Regions from separate parts of the Paenibacillus sp. 2TAB26 genome, predicted to be linked through region 3. Evidence: riboswitches for the same ligand, from Rfam matches in the RefSeq annotation. Region 3 holds a riboswitch; each other region holds the start of a gene.
What was found. Region 3 has a riboswitch for cyclic di-AMP ahead of AB4Z50_RS11985 (NAD-binding protein). Riboswitches for the same ligand answer to the same signal wherever they lie in the genome.
Positions count from the first base shown of each region.

Region 1: it holds a riboswitch for cyclic di-AMP, as region 3 does, so the genes downstream of both, AB4Z50_RS30550 (ubiquitin-like domain-containing protein) here and AB4Z50_RS11985 (NAD-binding protein) in region 3, are expected to answer to the same signal.
Region 2: it holds a riboswitch for cyclic di-AMP, as region 3 does, so the genes downstream of both, AB4Z50_RS05825 (TrkH family potassium uptake protein) here and AB4Z50_RS11985 (NAD-binding protein) in region 3, are expected to answer to the same signal.

Region 1 covers NZ_JBFRGC010000035.1:63,905-66,107, reverse strand. Annotated here, with positions in the region: gene AB4Z50_RS30555 (TatD family hydrolase) at 1-561, shown strand, start outside; cyclic di-AMP (ydaO/yuaA leader) riboswitch at 746-926, shown strand; gene AB4Z50_RS30550 (ubiquitin-like domain-containing protein) at 1,175-2,203, shown strand, end outside.
Region 2 covers NZ_JBFRGC010000004.1:284,216-286,418, forward strand. Annotated here, with positions in the region: gene AB4Z50_RS05820 (CPBP family intramembrane glutamic endopeptidase) at 1-672, opposite strand, end outside; cyclic di-AMP (ydaO/yuaA leader) riboswitch at 918-1,122, shown strand; gene AB4Z50_RS05825 (TrkH family potassium uptake protein) at 1,213-2,203, shown strand, end outside.
Region 3 covers NZ_JBFRGC010000009.1:157,646-159,848, reverse strand. Annotated here, with positions in the region: gene AB4Z50_RS11990 (hypothetical protein) at 1-157, opposite strand, end outside; cyclic di-AMP (ydaO/yuaA leader) riboswitch at 597-795, shown strand; cyclic di-AMP (ydaO/yuaA leader) riboswitch at 887-1,057, shown strand; gene AB4Z50_RS11985 (NAD-binding protein) at 1,176-1,574, shown strand; gene kdpF (K(+)-transporting ATPase subunit F) at 1,698-1,775, shown strand; gene kdpA (potassium-transporting ATPase subunit KdpA) at 1,794-2,203, shown strand, end outside.

The DNA of each region.
Region 1 (2,203 bases), on a different contig from region 3:
ATGCTTCCAGAGGATTTGGAATGGATTGAACGTCTATGCGCGCATGAGAAGGTTGTCGCCATTGGTGAGATTGGACTCGATTATCACTGGGATACTTCTCCAAAAGAGGTACAACAAAGGGTTTTTCGTGAGCAAATTCGTCTTGCTCGTAAGGTGCGCAAGCCAATTGTCATTCATAATCGGGATGCTCATGAGGACATTATTCGTATTCTTCAGGAAGAGAATGCAGCAGAGGTTGGCGGTGTCATGCATTGCTTCTCCGGCAGCTGGGAAACGGCTAAACAATGTCTTGATATGAACTTCTATATATCATTTGGAGGACCTGTTACTTTCAAAAATGCAAGGGTGCCAAAAGAGGTGCTTAAGCAGGTTCCGATCGACCGAATTTTGATCGAAACGGATGCTCCATATTTAACTCCTCACCCGTTCAGAGGGAAGCGAAATGAGTCCTCTTACGTCTCTTTAGTTGCAGAGACAGCAGCCGAATTATTGGGCAAAACGGTAGAAGAAATAGGTGTAATTACGACTGAAAACGGTCGAAGATGTTTTGGTATTGTCTAAAAACGAGAGAAATAATGAGAAACAGAGACCTTTATCGCGTAAAAACTAATTTTTATAGCGATAATCGCTTATTTTTTCCTGCTTTATCCTGCTTTTTCGCTTAAATCGTCTTTTATCGTATCTTTACAATTGACCTCGTATGAAGGTATGATTCATCTCAGAGCAATAAAATTTTGTATTGGATTTCCAGTTTACGCTTAATCTCCATTCGGAGAGCGGGGGAACCATGTACGGTTTTTAATTCCGTATTTTGAATTCTTCAGGGGTGAATTTCGAAGCCATTGCCATGAGCATTGTGTAACGAATAGGGCGACTCTCTTGTCCGAATCCGTCAGCTAACCTCGCAAGCGTTATAGAGAGTGATCAACCTCGTGCATCCATTTTTCTGTATCCCAGTGAATCATTTAACCGGGAAGCCACGAAACAGATCCTCTGTCGACGGCTTCTTTTTATTTTCGAATAATCGGGAATTTGTCGACATAGGGATAAAAGATGGGGGTGGGAGGATCGATAGCAGTACTGGATTGCGTGCTCGCACGCCAATATACTATAGTCGCGTCAGTTGTATCATGCGTAACACTTGGCGGCGGGGCTATGAAGGAGGACCGATGAAGTGGGAATACTCCAGGTTAAGGACACCCATGGGAAACGATCATCCAGCATGTCTTTCGCATTGCGATGGAAGCGTGAAAACTTGCGTTTGATTCTTTTGAGTGCTACTATCTCAATCGCTATGACTTTCATGTTTTTGGTGTTGTTGTACGGAACGGCTGTCAAAAGCGTCTCCGTAGTAGTGAACGGACAAGAAACCATTGTGGAAACGAAGCAATGGGTCCTGCAACGCCTACTGGATGAACAAGCTATCGCAATTGGACCACATGATGAGGTGTCCATACCGCTTAATGCGGCAATAAAGGACGGAGATCGTATAGAGGTGACTCATGCGATACCGGTAATTGTGAAGGCTGATGGCAAGACCTCTACTGTATATACGACAGAGAGAACAGTGCAGGCAGCGATCGAGGAATTACATATTCCAGTTCGTGGTCAAGATAAAGTAATACCTCCGCTTCATACCGTTTTGGACAACGAATTGACTGTAACCGTCGTTCGCGTAGATAAGAAGGTAGCTGAGACAGAGCGTGCAATGCCATTCTCTATTGTGAAGAAGAACGATCCAACGCTGGAAGCGGGCAAGCAGAAGCTTGTTCAACCCGGCAAGGAAGGTCTGATCGTAGAGAGTATCGAGAAGCAGTACGAGGACGGTATTCTTATATCGAAGAAGATGGTCAGCAAAGTGGTTGAAACCGCTGCGGTTAATCAGGTTGTCGCCATCGGAACGAAGAAGGAAGAGCCTAAAGTATCTGTGCTCTCAAACAAGAGCCCGAGCTTTACTTCGCTTACGAAGAGCGGTGTAACGTTTAAGGCGAGAAAAGTACTTAAAAATGTCACGTTGACTGCTTATTCTGCAGACCTCTCTTCAACAGGAAAAGATGAAAGCCATCCGGAATACGGGATTACATCATCAGGCACTCGTGTGCAAGAGGGTCGGACGATAGCTGTTGATCCGAAGGTAATTCCCATCGGTTGGTGGGTTTATATTGAAGGAATCGGTTTCCGCCGCGCTGAGGATAAAGGAAGT
Region 2 (2,203 bases), on a different contig from region 3:
TTTCTCTACATAGTTTATGTAATCGGATGGTGCTTCGAATATCGGTTTATATTTAGTAATGATCGTACGGTCATTCACGACAAGAGCGTTAACCAATACGTTAAGATGAGCATTTTTAATGGAATAACCTGCAGGAGGCTGAGGCTGCCAATCACCATTAGGCAATATTTGACCGCCAATGAATTCAGTACCGCTGAAATTTCCTGCAGTTAGGAAGGCAATAGCTTCTTTTGCTTTATCTGCATCTGATAGCTGTTCCCCCTCAAGCTTCAAGTTCCAAGCTACGACTTTCCCGCTATGCATATGCAGATAAATATATCCGCTGCCGCCGCCTACGAATTTAAGATCAACCTGAAATGTATCTGTAGGAAACATGGGGTCATATTTATCCGTATATGCTTTGACTAGCTCATATTTTGATAAGTAGCCATTCATAATTTTATCGGTTTGATGTACGGCTTTAGCCGATTTCACCTTCAAGCCTGTTTCTTTTTCAACAAATGCAGACGCCTTATCCTCCGCCGCTGATTTCGTAATGACCTTGGTATTCATTTCGCCAGATGAGATGGCCGTAATCATTGGAACGATTTGTACGGCCCCATAAATAATAAAGCAAGCAACTGCTGCCCATATAAATCGTTTCCATTCATTGGGTTTAATAGAATCAATCATAGTTTCACCTCAACTGTCTTCATAATAAATAGCTCATTTTATTACCTTAACATATGAATCCCTAAATTATCCAATGAAAATGACCGTTTGTTTTCAAAAAAATGCGAAATAACGATGTCCAGCAAGCTAGCTATGTGCTGGTTCGTCCCATTGCCCTAATTTGAGCTAATATCGTCCTGTTTGTCATAAACGTCACCTTTATATCAGGAGTGCTTAGGGATTATAATCGTTATCGTCATACTAATTGCATAGCATAGCCGAATTTCCTAAGGAAATCGGGGGAACCATAAAGTTGTCTAAATGGATGAGCCTGCTGAAAGCAAAGCAGTTCAACATTAGATAGCATGGGGTGAATTTTAGCGGTGAAGCATCGTCTTCTTCCGCTGAATAGGGCTGCCTGTCCAGGCCCGAATCCGTCAGCTAACCTCGAAGGCGTATTGGAACAGGACTCATCGCACGAGCACTTGAGTTTCCAGTGCTTTTTTTTATGCTTAAAAACAATAAATGACAATATGACATAATCAAAAAGAAGGGAAATGGATGAAGGTTAGTTGGAATGTTTTGAAGTGGTCACCCCCGCGTATTTTGGTAAGTGGATTCGCTCTTATTATATTGCTGGGTGCCTTATTATTATCCATGCCTTTTGCATCGGTAAGCGGTGAGAGATTGCCTTTTATAGATGCGCTGTTTACGGCAACTTCGGCAACCTGTGTAACAGGGTTAGTTGTCGTTGATACTGGAACTTATTTCTCTATATGGGGTCAAATCATATTAATGTGCCTGTTCCAGCTTGGCGGACTCGGATTTATGACGATGGCAACGCTGGTAGCGCTCGTACTTCGCAAGAGGATTTCGCTGCGTGAGCGGCTTTTGCTGCAGGAATCCATGAACCAGTCGAGCATGGAAGGCATCGTGCGTTTGATTAGACGCGTTATTGTGTATTCATTGACAATAGAGCTTATTGGCGCTGCGTTGTTTGCTTCGAGGTTTGCATTTGATATGCCGCTGGGCAAAGCGATTTATTTTGGAGCCTTTCATGCGGTTTCATTGTTTAACAATGCTGGTTTTGATATTTTTGGGAACTATCGCAGCTTGACCTTATACGTTTCTGATCCAGTCGTCAATATTGCAGCTATGATGCTGATCATTTCGGGCGGACTTGGCTTTGTCGTTATGTCGGACCTGATGGAGTTCCGCAAAAACCGCAAGCTGTCGCTGCACAGCAAGGTCGTGCTATCTATGACAGGAACACTTATTGCAGTAGGGACACTCGTCATATTTATTTTTGAATTCTCGAATTCGAAGACACTGGGCTCTCTGGACTGGGGCGGGAAAATTTTGTCCTCGTTCTTCCAGTCGGTAACGCCGCGGACGGCAGGAGCCAATACGCTTGATTATACGGCTATCCGGCAAGCAACGATGTTTTTCACCATTATATTAATGTTTATTGGCGCCTCGCCCGGCTCGACGGGCGGCGGCATCAAAACAACAACCTTTGCAACGCTGGTCGGCGCTGTATTTGCAATGATTA
Region 3 (2,203 bases):
CATGACCATTAGCAGTGGAGAGCCTTAGGCAAACACGGTAACCATTCGATTCAAGCATGGAAGCCGGCAGCACAAACATTTGAATTCTTTTAATTTCAAACAAGGCAGCAGGATGATTTTCCAAGCTTGGCAAGGGTACTTCAACTGGTGTAGACATCAATGAGATCTCTCCTCGATTTGAATAATTCACCGATAATACTCAGCCATATTGGCTTGCCGTCTATGGTAAACCCGAAATGCAATATTGTAAAACTGTGGTATATCGTGAAAAGGCAGCCATATGCCATATTAAAAGAAATCCATTCGTTATGGCAGTAAAAAGATATTTATTCTTCGAAATACTCGTTTATTCTCTTCCATTCTCGATTATAGAGAAATCTGATTATTCACGCATAAAATCGTTGGAAAGGGATTGAACACTATTTTTGAAAACAAGAGTAAAACTGAGAAATAGTGAGATATCGAGAGATCGAAATGAATGTAAGCGTTGCGAATCGCTCTGCAAGGCTGAAACTGGCTAAATTAGGTAGCAGACTGCCTTTACAGTATTTATAGCGAGGAGTAATATTCGATACAGGATTTATAAATAAGTTTCGATTTACTGATCGCTGAGTTTCCGTGAAAGCGGAAGCGGGGGAACCAATAATGACGCGATGCGCCTGTTCGATGTGAGAGTCGAACAAACGCAGAGCAGGGGTGAATCTTTGACAGGTGCCATGGATACCGGTCAAAGTAGGGCGACTCTCACCGCCCGAATCCGACAGCTAACCTCGTAAGCGTGGACCGAGAGAGGAATGATGAAGCTTGTGATCGATTAACTTCGACCGCAGAGTGTCATAGACCTCTGTGGTTTTTTGTGCCCAAAAAAGCTTAATTTGCTACAAAATGTAAGAAAACGCTGAGTCCTGCAGCAGCAGGAACGGGGGAACCAACGAACGATTCGTGTGTAATCACGACTTCGCTTCATGGGGTGAATCGCTTGAAAATGATCAAGCGTAGGGCAACTCTCAAGGCCCGAATCCGACAGCTAACCTCGTAAGTGTACTCGAGAGAGGCAACAGCCATCGTGCTTCCCGCGGCTTATTCTGCTGCGGGCAAAGAAGCCGCGGGAAAAGTTCCTCTTATCCCAAGGCTTCTTTTTTGTTGCCTTTTTTACCATATGGAGGAGAATTCGGTTGCAGGAAGAGCATATTATTGTTGCTGGTTTAAACGAGGCTGGCCAATCATTTATACGAACTTTGCAGTTTCATCAATTAAAATTTATCGTTTTGACAAATAGTAAACAGGAAGAAAAACAGCTTCGCAAGCAGGGCATCAGCAATGTTTTGTACATCAATACGAATGATCGTCAAAGCTGGAATGTTCCTTCGATGAACATTAGCGAGGTATTTATATTCGAGAGCAGCTTGGCGCTTAGCTGCCGCTTTGTACAGTGCTGTAGAGCTTGGACCTCAAAGTCCATTTACGTCATCACACAGCAGTGGAATCCAAGGGCTATTTACAAGGGGCTTGGAGCGGATCATATCGTATTCTCTCATACCGGTGAAGTCGGTTTTCTATTAAGCAACAAATAATGCAGGAGGGGTTTACATGCAGGATTTTTATATGTTCGGGGCGTTGTTAGCTAGCTTCGGTTTATTTTACGGATTTTTAACTTGGTGCTCCAGTGTTATTGAGAAAACAGGGGGCGAAGGCTAATGACTGTCATAGCGATAGCGGCTGTATTTGTTTTCGTTTATCTGATTTATGCTTTAATTCATCCGGAGAAGTTTTAATAGAGGGGGATTTACAAGATGGATATTTTACAATTGCTTATCGTCATTGCCGTTCTTGTATTGTTAGTTAAGCCGCTTGGTACTTACGTCTATCATGTGTTCTCAAATGAACACAATCGGTTAGACAAAGTATTCGGAGGGACGGAGCGATTTATATTTAAGCTTATTGGTCTCAAAAAAAGAGAGGGCATGAGTTGGAAGATATACGCACTCAGCTTTGTTGCAACCAATTTAATTTTAGTTGCTTTCAGCTATTTGATATTGCGGTTCCAAAATGCACTGCCGTTTAATCCAAATGGCATGGCAGCCATGGAGCCTACACTGACTTTCAATACAGTCATCAGCTTTATTACCAATACGAATCTTCAGCATTACAGCGGGGAAAGTGCCTTATCTTATTTCTCCCAAATGGCGGTCATCATGATGAT